4 regions of the Planococcus dechangensis genome follow, and region 1 is predicted to be linked to each of the others. Evidence: riboswitches for the same ligand, from Rfam matches in the RefSeq annotation. Region 1 holds a riboswitch; each other region holds the start of a gene.

Region 1 (4,442 bases):
CAGTTCAGCCGAGTCGCTGCCCCCTTGAAAAAGACTGTCAAGCTCCCATACTTCCGGATAAATAGTGGTCATGTTGTTTCCCCCTGGTATGACGAATTTTCAAAATACATAAACTAGTATAACATTTACACTCGCTTAACGGGAATGGTGAGCAGCTTGCACTTTTCACGATATCGCCATTTTTAGGAAACTTCCTTCACTTTCTTATTGGTCGTACCCGCTTGCGAGTTTATACTGATACATGAGGAGGGATTTCATATGATTCGCATACTGCTGATGACAATCGCCTTTATCGCCGTCATCACAATGAATGCCTTGGCTAATATACTGCCGATCAACGGTCAGGCTACCGGTGAAATCTCCAACCGGCTTCCGGTGCTGTTTACACCGGCCGGTTATGCGTTTTCCATTTGGTCTGTTATATATATTCTGTTGGCTGTCTGGATCGTCGGCTTTTGGCTGCGCTCGAAAAAAGGAGTTTATCCATCAGCGCAAGTTACATTGTTTTTCGTATTAAGCGCTCTATTCAATATTGTCTGGCTGCTTTGCTGGCATTACGAGTATTTTATATGGTCAATTGCCGCGATGCTTGCTTACTTGCTATCGCTGATCGCCTTGTATCTGCAATACAATAATTTTGAGCGCGGCTTTACTGAGCGCTTGCCCATTTCTGTCAACCTTGGTTGGATCAGCGTGGCGACCATCGCCAACATCAGCTATGTCCTGACATATTATAGCTGGAGTGGCTGGGGCCTGAGTGATCAATTATGGACAGTGATTATGTTGACAGTGGCCACTGCACTTGCGCTCCATATCCGCTTCCACTACTCGGACGTCCCGCTGACGCTGGTATTTATCTGGGCGTTCGTGGCAATCGCTGCCAAGCATGGCATGGACGAGATGTTAGTCAGCACGGCAGCGCTGTTTTTGAGCGGCGTTCTAGTTACTGGCATTTTATTGATCAAGAAAAAACCGGTCCAGCAAAACTTTACACCATAAAAAAACAACCATCCTCCGATGGTTGTTTTTTTCGCTTTATTTTATTCGTACGTTTTAGCTTTCCAGTTTTGTCAGCAAAACGGGTTCGCCTTTTGTGACGAGAACGGTATGTTCGATTTGTGCGACGAGCGACTGGTCTGGTGTGATGAATGTCCAGCCGTCACCGGATTCGATGATATGTTCTGCTTTTTGGGAAATAAACGGTTCGACGGCGAGTACCATTCCTTCTTTTAAAATCGTCGTTTCCCACGCATCGTAATAATTAAGGATGTGCTGAGGCGCTTCGTGCAATGATTTCCCTACACCGTGACCAGTCAAGTTTTTGATGACAAAAAACCCTTGGTCTTTCGCTTCCCGCTCGACAGCTTTGCCGATCTGGTTGAGCTTCGCGCCAGCTTTGACTTTCAGCATGGCGCGGTCAAATGCAGATTCTGCAGCTTTGCATAATTTCTCCTTCGCATCATGCCCCTCGCCGACAACAAATGATATGCCGGTATCGGCAAAATAATCGCCGTAAGAACCCGATACATCAATGTTGACGATATCGCCTTCTTGGATGACCCGTTTACCGGGAATGCCGTGCGCCACTTCTTCATTGACGCTGATGCATGTGTAGCCTGGGAAATCATATTCCGATTTCGGCGCGGACACGCCACCCCACTCTTCAAACAAACGGCCGCCCAGTTCATCAATTTCTTTCGTTGTAACGCCTGGTTTCACAGCTGCCTTCATGGTTTCACGGATTTCAGCCACCATGCGGCCAGCTTTTTTCAAACCTTCAATATCTTTTTCAGTAGATGCTATCATACTTACCCTTCTTTCAATCTATTCTATTTGTGCATTATAACATAAATTCGGCACAAACTGCCCTGCCATGCCAGTCTAGACCGTATACCGAAAACCGTACCTTTCTCACAATTCACTGCCATAAAAAAACCGCCTAGTATTAGGCGGTTTTCTCTTATTGCGATTCCGGCTGCGTCAAGCGCGGTGCGGTAACAAAAAGCAGCGAACAGACAATGGCTGCGACGATGGCGACAGGAATCATATAAGTTGCGTTATACAGCGCCGAGTAGATAAACACGTTACCTTCAGCAAACATGCCGAAAAACAAGATGCCGGTGATGACATGCGTCACATAACGCAAAAATGAGCCAATTAATACACCGAGCGCCACCATTAATATGATTTGGCCGGTCTGCTTCGTGCGGACGGCTTGCAAATACTGTCCGCGCACGATGCCCGCGAGCCCGACAACACTATAGGCAACTAGATAATCCAGGAATACTTGCATGACGACAAAGCCGAAAGATAACGGAGCCACCGAAATAAATCCGGTGACAATCTGCAGCAAGCCGACCAGAAAACCGGTGGCAATGCCCGCTAAAATCCCTCTTCGGAACGCCATTAGCACAATCGGGATCATCACCAAACTGACCGATCCGCCCTGCGGCATACGGAACGCAATAAAGTCCAGTACAAAGCCAAGCGCTCCAAATATCGCGATCTCGACCATTAATAATACGCGTAAATTTCTCATTCCAAACTGCCTCCCTATGGATTTGCACATCACCAGAAGGGCCGTTTTTGCCGAACAATACTAAAACGGCGCCAGGACAGATCCTGGCGCCGTAAGGGCCGGTTTTCCATCCACATCCCTGCGCAAGTGTTAACTTACAGGTTCGAAGGGTAAGAACAAAACGTTCACTCTCAGCTATAGCTCCCCTTGTGGTGTATACAATTAATTCGGTATTATGTGTATTGTACACAAGGGATTTCAAGCTGGCAATCGTTTCAAGCAAAAAGGATAGGGTAGGTAGTAATTAGTAGACATTGACGAAAGGTGGTGGAGGCAGCTTGTGGGCTGCCGAATAAATGATTGATTTGTTAAAAGACTTGATTAAAATCCAGAGCGATACGAAAGAAGGGGCAAATGAAGCGTTGATGTTTTGTTCTGCCTGGTTGAAAGCCAAAGGCGAAGATGTGACGATACACGACAATAAAGGTTATTTGATGTTGACCGCGACCAAAGGAACAGGCACAGAGAAAATCATCTGGAACGGCCATGTAGATGTTGTGCCAGGACACCCCGAACAATTTTCCCCTATGGTTGAAGGCGATAAACTATACGGACGCGGCTCTGCCGATATGAAAGCCGGCGTTGCTGCGATGATGCAAGCTTTCATCGAGTTGGATGAGGCATCATTGAGACGCGAAGTACAGCTTCATATCGTGACCGATGAAGAAATCGGCGGCCGCAATACGTCCAAATGGCTGGTGGACGAAGGCTATTATGGTGATTTTGTCATTTGCGGCGAGCCGACCCAGTTGAAGATTGGCCTTCAATCAAAAGGCATTCTAAGAATGGATTTGACGTTTAAAGGAAAGCCGGCTCACGGGTCACGCCCTTGGGAAGGCATCAATGCCATCGAATCCGCGATGAAATTCCATGCCGGCATGGCCGATTTGCCGTTCCGTCAAGAATCGACGAAATACTATGAGCAGCCATCGGTTAATCTGCCGATCATCAACGCTGGCGACCGCTATAATGTCGTACCGGAAATCTGCACCATGTCGTATGACATCCGTTTTATGCCTGGGCAAGACAAAGATGAAATCGTTCGCCAAATGGTCGAGCTTGCGGAAACGGTCGGTGTCGACATGGAATACAAGGCGAGCGGCTCGACGCCTGCTTTGACAACGACGGACGAGCATCCGTATATCAAAACCTTAATGACAGCAGTCGAACAGACCACCAACGAAAACCCAATACTCTTCGGCCAGCATGGTGCGGCCGATACTCGTTATTATGCTGAAAAAACCGGCGGCGAGGGCGCTATCGAATTTGGACCGAGTGGTGACGATTGGCATGGCAACGCTGAGTACGTAGTGATTTCGAGTGTCCATGCCTATAAAAACATCTTGATCACCCATGCAGCCGCTCCGACAAATGTTTAGATCATGGCGAAAACGGGAAGTTACTATTAAACCCTTAATTGAAAATGAATGGAGCGATAAATATGGCTATTGGAAGACTTCTTAGGTCAGCAATCAAATACGGACCGATTGCATACCCGATCATCCGTAAAGTGATGAACAATAGAAAAAAGAACAACGGTGAAGTGACAGATGCATCACGCACACGCACTGACTCGAATAAACGCCGCTAAAAAAAGAAAAGGACGGAGAAAATGAATCATTTTCTCCGTCCTTTTTTCTATGTTCTATACAAACGGCAATGCCTGCCGGATGACTAGATAATCATTTCTTATGTGATGAATCGGCCCTGCTGCAGCTTCATCAACTTGCTCTTCACTATCCGGTGCTACAACTTCATCGGGAGCATCTTGTTCAACACTTTGCGCTTGCTCCGGTTGTTCCGCATCAGCCTCTTCTTGCATTTGCTGGATTTCTTCAAAGCTGAGCGGTGCTGGCGGCGGCAG
Region 2 (4,442 bases), on a different contig from region 1:
ATTCGGAAATGACGGCGCCCATGACGCTATAGGTCGCCGCAATTTTCAAGCCTGAGAAGATCGACGGCATCGCATGCGGCCATTCGAGCTTCCAAAAAATCTGGTGTCTGTCAGCTCCGGCCATTTTCATATAATGCAGCAATTCACCGCTTGTCTGCCTAAACCCATCGAGGGCGGCGATGGTGATCGGGAAAAAGCATACGAGAATGATGATGATCAGTTTCGGCAGCAAGCCGAAGCCGAACCAAATGACCAACAGCGGCGCCAAAACGATAATCGGGATATTTTGCGATAAAATCAGCAAAGGATAAAAGGTCTCCCGCAGTTTCGGCACGAGATGGAGGATCATCGCGACGCCAAGCCCGATCGACGATCCGATGAAAAAGCCGAGGATCGACAAACGAATCGTGGCAAATAAATGCCCGCTATAGTATGGCCAACTGTTTACCGCTTCCAGCCCGATTTGATAAGGTGTTGGAAGCAGCCAGTCCGGCACTTCAAAAATCGGCACTAGCAATTGCCAGATGATCAATAAAAGGATGAGGACCAAAACTGGTCTCCATCCCTTTCGCACAATCATCACGGCCGGTATTTCTCCGTCAATTTATCCATCGATGCGCCGCTCGGCTGATACAGCACTTTGATTTGTGAGATGACGTTCGAACTGCCGCCTTCAATCATCGCCTCGTTCATTTCCTCGACGATTGAAAACAACTGCGCCAGATCTCCTTCCATTGTCGTCTCCAATGGATTGACTTGGTACTTCACGCCTGACTTTTCAATAACGGCGATCGCTTTGTCCACATACGGAATCACGTCTTCCCCATTTTTCGTTTTCGGGATGATTTGAATACTCAATAGTGCATTGCCCATCAGCTTTCCTCCTCCGGTAAAAATTCATTGGTGTATGCCTGCTCGACATCCAGTTCCTCGTCCAGCAAGCCATTGTCGAACATCCAGGCAGCGTAATCCGCCCAAACTTGCTCTTGCTGTTCGCCGAATCTTGTGGCATCGTCCTGATATTTCGGCGACAACCACTCTTGGCTCGCTTTCACCAGCTCCGGGTCCAAATCCGGTACTGACTCGATGAGGATGTCCGCTGCTTGTTCCGGCTCATCGATGGCGAATTCATAGCCTTGGGACACCGCTTTCGTGAATGCCCGAACCGTTTCCGGATCTTCTGCAATCATGTTTTCATTGGTCATCAGGATCGGGGTGTAATAATCCAGTTTGTCCGAGAGATCCATCAAATACTGCATGTTCAATTCATCGCCGCGCAGTTCCGCTTCAATCCCCGTCCAGCCATAGTAGATCCAGGCGAAATCGATGTCGCGCTCGACGGCAGTGAAAAAGTCGCTATTGCCGATATTGACGATGTCCACTCTTTCTACATCTGCGCTGTCTTGCTCCATGATAGACCCGAGCACCGCTTTTTCGACCGGTGCCCCCCATCCGCCGTAAGTTTTTCCTTCGTAATCACTCGGCGACTCGATGCCTTTAGATTTAGGCGATGCAAACCCGGATGTATTGTGTTGGATAAGCGCCGCGATGGAGACAATTGGAATGCCTTGGACTCTCGCTTCCGTCAAACTTTCCTGTGCGCCGATGCCAAATTCCGCCTGGTTGGCAGCTACCAATTGATTGGCGCCCGCTTCACCCGGCAAGATGATTTCGACATCGAGCCCTTGTGCTTCAAAATAACCATTTTGCTGTGCCACGTATAAACCGGTATGGTTGGTATTCGGCGTCCAATCCAAGACCATCGTCACCTCTTTCAAGCCTTGTTGTTCATTGGCCACATCACTTGCCGTGTTTTCCGCTTCGTCTGTGCATGCTGCCATCAACAACACCGGTACGATGACAAACGTCCATTTCTTCATATTATTTCCCCCTCTGAATGAATTCATAAAAGATGATTTCAGGAGCTGAGTCAGGGGACATATCCAATTGCGGATACAAAAAAGCGCCCAAGGTTAGAGAAACCTTGGGCGCATATCATCGCAGAATAGACCGATTTGAATATGTTCCCTCCGCTGGTATTAGCCAGTTCAGGTTCCAAGGGTCAATATCTCACGGATATTCTCTCAATCGGCAACACCGATTCCCCCACATGTGTTTTATGAAATTTGCATTTGTCTTTCAAAGACTATCTTGTCATAGTTGACGAATATGTTCAAGCTCTGTCTGGCATCTCGCTTGAACAAACGAGATTTCCTTACATTGGGACAGCTTCACCGCTATAGACTTTGAGTTCGATCGGTGCGCTCATGAACCCAGTCGCTTTTTTGGAGAATGCCGTGAAATGCTCGCTTGAGTTATGGGCTTCGATCGCTTGCGCATCTTTCCATACTTCAACCATTGTGAAATGACCCTCATGCTCGACCGATTTCATCAAATCGTATTGGATATTGCCTTGTTCTTTACGGGATGCTTCTATCAGAGTTTTACTTTCGTTTAAAAAGGCTTGTTGCTGCTCAGGTTTCACTTGCAAATGTGCGTGAATAATCATCATGTGATTTCGCCATCCTTTAATTTATATTTTTTAATAATCAACGATATTGTCTTGCATGCGTTTGAGCATATCACTAAGCGCATCCACTTCCTCAGTAGTGAAGTCGTGGAGCATTTGTTTGACGAAGCCCATATTCTCTTTCCGGTATTCGATGATGCGCTCGCGGCCTTCATCGGTCAGGCTGACAAAAATCACGCGGTTGTCCTGTGGATTTCTGCGTTTTGTGACCATTCCACTCGCTTCGAGTTGCTTCAAATGGCGCGTAATCGCGGCGCCGTCGATATTGACCAATTTCTGGAGCGTCGACTGGTTGATTTCATCCACTTTATACAGTTGGGACAATAGTTCAAAGCGCGAGGCACTGATGCCTGTGCAGCGCTCAAACTTGGGGCTGATCTGATTGGTCAGGCCCTTAAACTGGTGCAGCACTTGTTCCTGCTTTGAAAATGAACACGGCATAGAAAGACCTCCTAAATAATCGATGAAGTCAATTGATAGCTGTGCCCACTATTCATTGACCAGTCAAATATAATACATAAATCTTGGATACTCAAGGTCGGCTAGCTTAGCTCCAAGTCGTGATCGTATCGACCGGCAAGCGGTACGACTGGAAGCCTTCGTTTGCGGCTTTACCGATCGTAAGGAGCATGACTGGCACATAGCGCTCTTTGTCCATGCCGAATGTTTCCGCGATTTTTTCCTTGTCGTAGCCACCGATCGGGTTGGTGTCATAGCCGAATGCACGGGCAACAAGCATCAATTGCATGGAGACAAGGCCTGAGTCCAATAGCACGATGTCTTTCATCTGCTCATCAGACATGCCTTCATATAAAGGTTTGAAGTATCCGAGTTGGAAATCCTTCACATCTTCTGGCATATAGCCATGTTCTACGGCTTTTCCATAAATTTCTTCTGCATATTCGTAGTTTTTCCGGTCGCCGAATACCGCAATCACCGCAGATGAGCTCATCACTTTGTCCAAGTTGAATGAAGCAAGCGGCGCAAGCTTTTCTTTTCCTTCGTCGCTGTCGATGACGAGGAAACGCCACGGCTGCATATTGATGGAAGATGGCGCTTTGGCTGCCTGTTCGAGGATTTCCGTCATTTCCTCGCGGCTGATTTTGACTGTCGGATCGTATTGCTTAATGGAACGGCGTCCATTGACGATTTCATTGAAATCATTGGTTTTCTGGTTTTGTAAAGTATTCACACTAAATTGCTCCTTTTTCACTTCTTATTTCGAAAGGTATTTAATTGACCCCTCATTTATTGAGGGCTCATTTAATATAAACCCATTGGATGAGATATGCAACTGGAAGCAATCGGCTTGTTAATTTCAGATGAAATTTGTTAAAGTAAAAGACTTTTCAGGTTTCAATGAGTCCAGTTGTTGGGCGTCGTTACTTCTATAAACCATTAGCCTCCACACGGCAAAACCCGCCACGGTGTGTTAACCGTCGCGGGTTTTGTCCTTTTACTCTTCCTCTTCTGGCTCTTCAAAAACCGGGAACACCGGATCTTCTATAATTCGATAGCTTCCTTCGAGCATATTGATTTCCAGCGCGTCAAACTCTATGCGAATAAACTCTGGATCTTTCCCCTCCTCCAAGCGGCTGACGTGGCCGAATGGATAAAACGTCAATGAGGTGGCCAAAGGATCAAGTCCTCTCATTGTGGCTGTCCAGAAGATGTCCTCCTGGGTAATCGCTCCTCCATAGGCCGCCCCTCCATTATGAGGTACTCGGTAGACATTCCCCAAATTATCTCCGGCTATTAGTTCAACCTCAACGTTTTCCCACACCTCCAATAAAGCTGGATCCACCAATTGTTGATAGGCGATATTCACAGCAATATCTGTAAAAGTCACTTCTGTGAAGTGAATGGACACACCGCCTTCTGTATTAATCTCATTGAGCATAATAGGATCTTT
Region 3 (4,442 bases), on a different contig from region 1:
CAGCGCGATTTCACGGTCGAAAAAAGCACCCCATAGCTCCAGTTTATGTTCGATAGCGACGACAGTGAGCTGATGCTCGGCCTGTAAAGCATCGAGCCATGACACGAATTCCATTGCAGTGACAGGGTCCAAATGAGTGAGCGGTTCATCCAAAAGCAAACATTTCGGTTCCATAATCAATGCACAGGCTGTCGCAACACGTTGCTTCCATCCGCCTGATAAAGTTTGGATGATACGTTTTCGATATTCCACTAACCCTGTCTTCGATAAGATGGCATCAATGCGATATTGCATGTCTTCACGCGGTGTATGAAGATTTTCCAAAGTGAAGGCCAGTTCTTCTTCCACTGTCGGCATGCAAAACTGGGCGTCCGGATCCTGAAAAACGGTGGCGATCGTTTTGTTGATTTCCCCCGCTTCATAACGATCGGACTGTTTGCCGTATATATCGAGTGAGCCCGACACGATGCCGTCGCAATTTGCTGGGTACAATCGGTTCAATAAATAAAGCAAGGACGATTTTCCGCATCCGCTCGGTCCTGTGATGACGACACGCTGGCCTTGTTCGATGGATAATGTTAAATGGTTTAAAGTCGCCTGTTGAGTATCTGGATAGCAGAAGCTGTAATCTTCCAGTGCAAAAGCTTGGCTACGCACCGGCATCGCTCTTTTCCGTCCGGGCAATTGCATAACCCCTCAGCGAGCCGGTTGCAAGCAAGCCATCCGCGATGTATTTCCCGCCGATTCCCGCAATGATAGCGCCGCTCATCACTCGCAATGTGAACATTAGCGCGACAAACGATGGATCAAGCGCCGCATAGCCGGATAGAAAATAGCCATAGACAAAACTGAACACACCAGCTAAAGCGCCAGCAAGCATCAAAACCCCGATATGGAAATGACGGTAGCGCGTCAGTGCGAAGGCGGCTTCCGCGCCCAGGCCTTGGATAATGCCGGATAAAATGAGGCGCGGGCCGACCGCGTTGCCAAGCATCACTTCAATGGTCGCAGCCAAAGTTTCCGGCAAGAGGGCAGCTCCGGGTTTGCGGATGATGTACATGCAGATGATCGAAACGATAAACCAGATGCCAAACATCCATTCATAAGCGAGCGGGCCGATGACGCCGGCCCAAATATTGCCAATGTGGAGAAACACCAAATAAATAATGCCGAAGACGACACCGAACAAGGACATGAGGACGATTTCCTTTAATTTCCATGATTTAAGCATGCTGGCCACCTATATGCGAAGGGCTGTTGATGCTCATCGAGACCGTCATGACGAGGTGAGGGTGTTCGTCGGTGCGGGCTTGGGTGAAACTTTCTTCATAGAACTTGAATACCTCATGAATGTCGCCGTGGATGCCGCTTGCGTAATGCATCGAATCGTTCCAGACCCCGTGTGCTTTTGCGCGTTCAACTTCCCGATAGATGACCGCCATATAGTCCGGGTTATTCATTGGATAAAGCGCAAATTGAGACGATACATATTGAGAAGCAGGATCGGTATTTGCCAGTTCGTCTTCGACTTCTAAATAATTGTCTCCAGCCGAATCTCCTGGACAGCCGATTGAAAATGTACCGGATAGCGCAATATGCTCTTTTGTTTTCGCTGCATGCAGCACCAGTGCCTTGGCGACATTGAAAACATGATGCTGTTTGCCGCGTATGACAGTCGACACATCATCCGTTTGCATCCAGACATTCGATGTATCCGTCTCGGCCAAGGCAGTTTTAAGAATTCGGATAAAGTTGTCGCTCATCGGATGCATCGAAAAACGAAAGCCGACAATGGGGCTCGTGCCGCAAAAAATGGGTTCCATAAAAAATTCCTCCTAAAAATGTGCACAAAAAAAGCCGCATCCGTGAAGATGCAGCCACTGTCCCAAATCATTAAAAGGTTTTGTTTTGGAAAGTCACTACACTTCCTCACGCAGGTCCTAACCTGTTCGAGTCATAAGGGATCGGAGCAAAAGCTCTCATCTCAGCAAAATATGCACCCCTAGTGCAGAAAACGCTATGCTTTTTTAGTGTCGGGTTGACCCGATGGCTCTAGTCTAGAGCAATGGCTCCATGAAGTAAAGGCTTTTTGATTTTTTGGCAATCCAGTGAACTTGTCGCCTAATAAGCATATTCACTGCGGGAGCGGGTAAAGAAGAAGAGTCACTTATTTTTAGGAGGAAACCAATCATGGCACAAACTAAAAAGTACCGCGTCGTTTATCATTTAGGGAGCGGAGTAGAAGCAGCAATCGTTGTCGAAGCCGGAAGCCCGAAAGAAGCAGCTAGTGGACTGGACTCTGACAGCATGTTGGAATTCACTGGCGAAAAAAACACCTTTTTCCAATTCAGAATGAGCGAAGTGAAAATGGTAAGCGTTACAGAGTTGTGATTTGAATAATTATTCAATTGAATAATTTTATTCATGAATAAAAATGAATAGATATTAAAGTGAATAACGATGTGAAGAAAAAAGCTCTGCGAGTTTTCCCGCAGAGCTTTTTATGTGCCGCAAAATGTGCGGTAAGGCGGTGTTGAAGGGGGCGGAGGTGCCGCGAAATCTTGTTGTTCAGCTGAATGGGCATAAGGGTTCTTAAGTATTGACAATAATTTTTCAGTGACGCTGTAATCCCCTTGTTCAGCTGCGGCAATCGCAGCTTCAACCCGATGGTTCCTTGGAATGACTGCCGGGTTTCGGCTCTTCATCAAATCCAGGCTGTCATTTGCCGAACGGCCTTCCTGCTGTTGACGGGCCGTCCATTTCTCGCGCCAGTTGTCGAATGCTGCCCCCGTTAAATTCGGTTCTGTCACTTCGTCGAATGTGAGTGCACGGAACGTATTGGTGTAGTCTGCGTGTGTACTTTGCATCAGATCGAGCAATTCATTGATCAACTTTGCATCTTCCGGTTGTTCCGTGAATAAGCCAAGCTTCTCACGCATGCCTTTTTCGAAATAGTCTTTTTGCTGAATAACATATTCTTCTAAAGACTGTTGCATAACAGAAAGTGCCTGCTGTTCTGGCATATCATCGAGCAAAGGAAATAGGGATTCTGCAAAGCGCGCTAAGTTCCATCCGCCAATCAATGGCTGGTTGCGGTAGGCATAGCGGCCGCCTGCATCAATGGAACTAAATACCGCCTGTGCATCGTAATGATCTAAAAATGCACAAGGGCCATAATCGATCGTTTCGCCGCTGATGGCCATATTGTCGGTGTTCATGACGCCATGGACAAATCCGCTGAGTTGCCATTTAGCGATAAGTGCCGCTTGTTTTTTCGCGGCGCGGCGGAATAACTCGATATAATCATTGTCCTGAATATCGGGGAAATGCCGTTGGATCGTGTAATCCGCAAGTGCGCGTAAATCGTCTACCGATCGGTATTTTGCGGTGTATTGAAAAGTGCCGACCCGAATATGGCTTGATGCAACGCGCGTTAAAATGGCGCCGGGCTCTGCCGAGTGCCGCTGGATCTTTTCGCCTGTCAACACCACAGCCAGGCTGCGGCTGGTGGGAATTCCGAGTGCGTGCATGCCTTCACTGATAATATATTCCCGCAGCATCGGGCCTACTGCCGCCCGTCCGTCACCGCCGCGTGAAAACGGAGTGAGGCCTGCGCCTTTTAACTGGATATCGAATAATTCGCCAGTCGGTGTTTGCTGTTCTCCGATTAAAATAGCCCGACCGTCGCCAAGCATCGTGAATTGGCCGAATTGATGTCCGGCATAGGCTTGTGCAAGAGGGAGGCTTCCATCGGGAAATTGGTTGCCCGCAAAAATCTGCAGCGCCTCTGATGTCCGGAGTTTGTCCGTGTCAAACCCAAGTGAGACGGCAAGCTCCTCGTTTAACATAAGCAGTTGAGGAGATGCGACGGGGTTGGCTTGCATTGGTGCATATAATGTTTTCGGAAGTTGTGCATAGGTGTTGCGCAGATTCCATCCGCTGTTCGAGCTTTGCGTCTTCATGAGAGCGCCTCCTGTCGTAAGCTGGTTGGAGCTTTGTCCTTTGGTGTCATTATACCGCGTTGAAAAACCGGGAAACAAGGAAAGGGGATTAATAAGCTGGAAATAAAAAACTTGAGCCGGATCCCCTATGACGGGTTTCGGCTCAAGCGATATCAGGTGGAGTTAGCGCTGTTCTACTGGTACATAAGTTTGCATGCCCGGCCCGATATACTCGGCACGTGGGCGGATCAGGCGGTTGTCGGAATATTGCTCCAAAATATGCGCGAGCCAGCCTGACGCACGCGATACCGCGAAGATCGGCGTGAACAGGTCATGCTCGATGTTCAAGGAATGGTAGACCGATGCCGAGTAGAAATCGACGTTCGGCGGAAGCGGTTTGGCACCCGTGACGAGCTCGTCGATCTTGATGGACATCTCGTACCATTTCGGTTCGCCGCGCAGTTCGGTCAGCTTTTGCGACATTTCGCGCAAATGCTTGGC
Region 4 (4,442 bases), on a different contig from region 1:
GCAAAGTAACCCTTTTTCTGCAAAAATTTTCGGCTGATTCCACATCAATAAAAAACGCAGCGGCCACAAATGCCGCTGCGTTTCCTATTTTATTGCTGATTCGGTGATTTCAATAACAGTTCATCAAGCTTTTTTTCTTTCTCAAAAGACGATTTCAAGAGTTCTTTCAGTCCGTCTTCCTCATTAATTCCGGCTAATTCTACTCCGTACCATTCTTCTAATTGCTCTCTCGTCAATCGGTACTGCTTCATGTCTGACCCAGTGTCAAAGTCAAATTGAATCCAGTCCACATTGTCGATAAGCGTAAACAAATACGTAGCATTGTAGACAGCGGTTTCTTTGTGCGATAAGGAAGACTCAGACCAATCATAAGCTAGGATAATTCCATAAGGCTGTTGTTTCGTTTCAAGTTTAATTCCTGTAAAGTGTTCTGTCCCCGGCAGATGGATAACGGTATTGACGATAGCGCTGTTATTTCCTACCGATGCCCCTTCATATCGGAAGAGATCCGGTTCATCTGCCTCAGACACTGGAGTGCATGCGCTGAAAAAGAGCAGCAGAAAGGGTAATAGCAGTGCTGCTACAGCCTTCTTCTCCAACATGCTCACCACCTTCTCCCAAAAGAAATTTCCATGCACCTTCTTGTTAGAATTCGATCCGGTCAATTTTTGCCCCTGTTGATTCAACGCCTTTCATGTATTTGATGCGGCGCTGAACGGAGGTTTCGTTCACTTGCTCATCTGCATGATACGACGAACGCACCATCGGGCCGGCTTCACAATGCTTGAAGCCTTTCGCGAGTGCGATTTCTTTCAATTCGGCAAATTCATCCGGGTGGTAATAGCGTTCGACATCCAAATGCTTGAGCGTCGGCTGCAAATACTGGCCAATAGTCATGATGTCGACTTTGTGCGCCAGAAGATCGTCCATTGCTTCAATAATCTCTTCTTTCGTTTCGCCAAGCCCTACCATGATGCTCGATTTTGTTGGCACGTGAGGCGCAATTTCTTTGACGCGCAGCAATAATTCCAGCGAACGGTCATAAGTGGCTCTTGCACGGACTCGCTTCGTCAGGCGGCGAACCGTTTCGATATTATGGTTGAAAATATCCGGTTCACTGCTCATCAGCATATGCAGGCTCTCGTAATCGCCTTTCATATCGGACGGCAAAATTTCGACGGTTGTTTCCGGCATTTTCCGGTGGATGGCACGCACTGTTTCAGCAAATACCGCTGCCCCTCCATCTTTCAAGTCATCACGTGCCACCGCTGTAACGACGACATGCTTCAAGTTCATGATTTCCGTAGACTCTGCTACACGTTCTGGTTCGCCGAGGTCCAATTCATTCGGCAGGCCGGTTTTGACCGCACAGAAACGGCAAGCCCGCGTACATGTGTCGCCAAGGATCATGAAAGTGGCTGTACGCCGCTCGCTCCAACATTCGTGGATGTTCGGGCATTTAGCTTCTTCACAGACCGTATTCAAATTCTTTTCGCGCATCAATTTCTTCAAGTCATTATAAGTTTCGTTCGTGTTCAATTTCACTTTCAACCATTCGGGTTTCCGTTCACGCTGCTTTGTTTTCGTCATCGCATAAGCTCCCCTTTCTCTTCTCGCCTAAAGTTCCATTCCTCACTCGCGTACTTCATTTCAAGCATGCACACCTCTTCAAGCAGCTCCGGCGGCGGCTCAAACTTTTCCAACCTGATATTCAGTCCTGTTTCGAACCCGCTCTTAAACGCCGCCTGCACTTTGTTGAAGTCTGCCGGCTCTTCCATCAAATCGTTGATCGCCACTGCGCGACTTCGGAACGCGTTGCGCGCCCTTTCCTTTACCGCGCTATTCGGATAAACAAACAGTTCGAACAAATTCGCTTCATCAAGCGACAGCGGAATTGATCCATGCTGCAAAATGATGCCTTGCTTTCTTGTCTGGGCGCTGCCTGCCGCTTTTTTCCCCGCCACCGTCAGTTCGTGCCAAGAAGGCTCTTCAAAGCACACCGCTGAAGATTCTTTTTGGCGTTTCGTCTCTGCCGCGAGTTCTGCTTGAATCCCTAAGTTCCTGTAGCCTTCAAGCAATCCTCGTGAAATAACCAAATACGCTTCTTTCACTGATTTCGGCATGGATGGATGCTGTTCCGGAATCACTACGCTGTACGTCAGCTCGTGATCATGCAGGACGGCTTTTCCACCAGTCTGTCTCCTAACTAAAGGAATGCCTAATTTTGCTGCTGCTTCAAGATCGATGCTGCCGTTCAGTTTCTGGAAAAAGCCGACTGAAATCCCTGCCGGTGCCCAACTGTAAAATCGCAGGACGGGCGGCATGCCGGTTCTACGCTGCCAATTCATAATTGCTTCATCCATCGCCATATTGTAAGCTGGCGAGCACGGTCCTGATTCGATATAGCTCCATGTTTCTTCCAAGCGTCTCGTCTCCTCTCCGCTTATGCATACTCCCGAATCCATAAAAAAACACCGCAATCCCATGGGGAAAGCGGTGTATGCAGACAATAGGAAGCATACGCACCACTTCCCTACGCTGGCATGGTCCAGATCAGGTTCAAGGAGTCCAAGCATTCGCTCGTCTCAGCCAGTCAATTCCGGCTCCCCCAGTGGTCAGCTATGTATTATTCTCTACGAGCTTATCATTCCTTCCAAGAAATCTCAATATACAAAATAGTATTTTTTCACTTTCATCACATTTTTCACAAGTGCCCTCAGTTAAATAATTTTTTGAATAGCAAAGAAGTCAAGACAGCACTTACCTACAGAAATAAAGTCCATATACTTTTCGCTCGCTTGCCTTATTGAACCGTTCGCTTTTCGTATGCTCATTCGTTTTTCCGAGCAGACCTCAATGTTTTAAAGCATCGCGATTAAGGAATAGATAGACAAGAACGTTAAAGGAGAGGTGCTAATTATGGCAGAAAAAAACCATTTTAACGAAAAAGACCGAAAAACCCGCGATGGGGCAGCAATGGACAACCCGGAAGGTATCAAAACAGACAAAAAAACATTGAATGAAATGCACGAAGAGGAAATGAACGTCGACGCTATCCCATTGGAAGACTTGAAACAGGATATGCAAGATGAGAAAAAGCCTCGGGATACGAAAGATAGTTCATCAAGCGACGAAAAATATCCAGATTAATTTCACCGCGGAATCAAACTCCGCGATTTATTATGTAACCACCAAAAGCAAAGGAGAGATTGCAATGGCACAACAAGAACTGAAAAAAGCTGCACTCCAAATACTCGAGGACAGCATGATCGGCACATTGGCAACCATCAAAGACAATAAACCACATTCACGTTATATGACTTTTTTCAACGATGAATTCACTTTGTATACAGCTACAAGCAAACAAACACAAAAAGTGGAGGAACTAGAGAAAAATCCGAACGCCCACATCCTGCTTGGCTATGAAGGCGAAGGCGTTGGCGACAGTTTCTTAGAAATCGAAGGGCAAATGTCACTGCGCGATGACCGGGAAATGATCGATAAAGTATGGAATGAACATCTCCGCGGATGGTTTGAAGGCCCGGATGATCCAAACCTAATCATTCTAGCTATTACGCCAGCACGCGTCCGTTTGATGAACCGCAAAGGAAAAGATCCCCAAACAATTGAACTGTAAACGAAAAGCCTCCGGTATCGGAGGCTTTTTTACGTGCGCAAAAGGTCACGCAACCCTTCTTTATTAAATAGAAGATCCTGCAAAGTGTATTCGTCCAAAACGGCTAAGTATGCATTCAATGCTTTGCCCAATACTCCGCGCAATCCACAAATCGGAGAAATCGGGCATGTATTGCCTTCCGGGTTGAAGCATTCCACCAAATGGAAATCTTCTTCCATTTGGCGTACAACAGCCCCGACATTGATATTCTCAGGGCGATCCGCTAAGCGAATGCCGCCTCCGCGTCCCCGTACGGTTTCGATAAAACCAGCTTTTCCAAGTTCGAACGTCACTTTCATCAAATGATTTTTGGATATATGATAGGCATCGGATATTTCCTGGATGGTTGTCAGTTTACCATTATCTTTTGTGCCCAAGTAAATGAGCACACGCAATGAGTAATCCGTATACATCGTTAATCTCATCGTTCTCACCTTCCCTGAACATCCATTATACTCGCCGCCTTAATTTCTGAAAAGTAAACGCCTCTACACATTTCAAGCTTTTCAGGGAGAAATTCCATGTGTGACTTTTCTGTGAAAATAAATGTGTCCAAATTTTAAAGATGTATTTTAAATATATCTTTAAACCGTTCTCAGGAGTATAGTGAAACTATAGAAAACAAAAGGAGAGATTGACTATGTTATCCGAACAAACAAGAACAATCGTCAAATCCACCGCCCCTGTATTAGCTGAACACGGAAAAACCATCACGACTGTCTTTTACAGCAATATGTTCGAAGCACATCCTGAACTTTTAAATATC

Evidence for each region. Region 1 has a riboswitch for thiamine pyrophosphate ahead of thiT (energy-coupled thiamine transporter ThiT). Riboswitches for the same ligand answer to the same signal wherever they lie in the genome.
Region 2: another riboswitch for thiamine pyrophosphate. It lies ahead of ACFO5U_RS04360 (ABC transporter substrate-binding protein); the one in region 1 lies ahead of thiT (energy-coupled thiamine transporter ThiT).
Region 3: another riboswitch for thiamine pyrophosphate. It lies ahead of ACFO5U_RS04855 (YkoF family thiamine/hydroxymethylpyrimidine-binding protein); the one in region 1 lies ahead of thiT (energy-coupled thiamine transporter ThiT).
Region 4: another riboswitch for thiamine pyrophosphate. It lies ahead of ACFO5U_RS10070 (lipoate--protein ligase family protein); the one in region 1 lies ahead of thiT (energy-coupled thiamine transporter ThiT).

The regions. Positions count from the first base shown of each region.
Region 1 is NZ_JBHSGL010000001.1:45,423-49,864, reverse strand. Features, by position in the region: gene ACFO5U_RS00250 (M3 family oligoendopeptidase) at 1-72, opposite strand, end outside; gene ACFO5U_RS00245 (tryptophan-rich sensory protein) at 259-999, shown strand; gene map (type I methionyl aminopeptidase) at 1,054-1,806, opposite strand; gene thiT (energy-coupled thiamine transporter ThiT) at 1,961-2,539, opposite strand; TPP riboswitch at 2,638-2,736, opposite strand; gene ACFO5U_RS00230 (M20 family metallopeptidase) at 2,875-3,957, shown strand; gene ACFO5U_RS00225 (hypothetical protein) at 4,020-4,169, shown strand; gene ACFO5U_RS00220 (SGNH/GDSL hydrolase family protein) at 4,224-4,442, opposite strand, start outside.
Region 2 is NZ_JBHSGL010000005.1:263,563-268,004, reverse strand. Features, by position in the region: gene ACFO5U_RS04370 (ABC transporter permease) at 1-580, opposite strand, end outside; gene ACFO5U_RS04365 (thiamine-binding protein) at 580-873, opposite strand; gene ACFO5U_RS04360 (ABC transporter substrate-binding protein) at 873-1,880, opposite strand; TPP riboswitch at 2,009-2,118, opposite strand; gene ACFO5U_RS04355 (putative quinol monooxygenase) at 2,216-2,512, opposite strand; gene ACFO5U_RS04350 (MarR family winged helix-turn-helix transcriptional regulator) at 2,543-2,971, opposite strand; gene ACFO5U_RS04345 (nitroreductase family protein) at 3,078-3,722, opposite strand; gene ACFO5U_RS04340 (DUF4179 domain-containing protein) at 3,987-4,442, opposite strand, start outside.
Region 3 is NZ_JBHSGL010000005.1:358,187-362,628, reverse strand. Features, by position in the region: gene ACFO5U_RS04865 (ABC transporter ATP-binding protein) at 1-684, opposite strand, end outside; gene ACFO5U_RS04860 (ECF transporter S component) at 650-1,231, opposite strand; gene ACFO5U_RS04855 (YkoF family thiamine/hydroxymethylpyrimidine-binding protein) at 1,224-1,823, opposite strand; TPP riboswitch at 1,910-2,014, opposite strand; gene ACFO5U_RS04850 (hypothetical protein) at 2,191-2,391, shown strand; gene ACFO5U_RS04845 (protein adenylyltransferase SelO) at 2,502-3,962, opposite strand; gene citZ (citrate synthase) at 4,125-4,442, opposite strand, start outside.
Region 4 is NZ_JBHSGL010000005.1:1,405,485-1,409,926, forward strand. Features, by position in the region: gene pepT (peptidase T) at 1-9, shown strand, start outside; gene ACFO5U_RS10060 (DUF4825 domain-containing protein) at 90-602, opposite strand; gene lipA (lipoyl synthase) at 646-1,590, opposite strand; gene ACFO5U_RS10070 (lipoate--protein ligase family protein) at 1,587-2,465, opposite strand; TPP riboswitch at 2,514-2,620, opposite strand; gene ACFO5U_RS10075 (hypothetical protein) at 2,920-3,150, shown strand; gene ACFO5U_RS10080 (pyridoxamine 5'-phosphate oxidase family protein) at 3,215-3,637, shown strand; gene ACFO5U_RS10085 (RrF2 family transcriptional regulator) at 3,667-4,101, opposite strand; gene hmpA (NO-inducible flavohemoprotein) at 4,317-4,442, shown strand, end outside.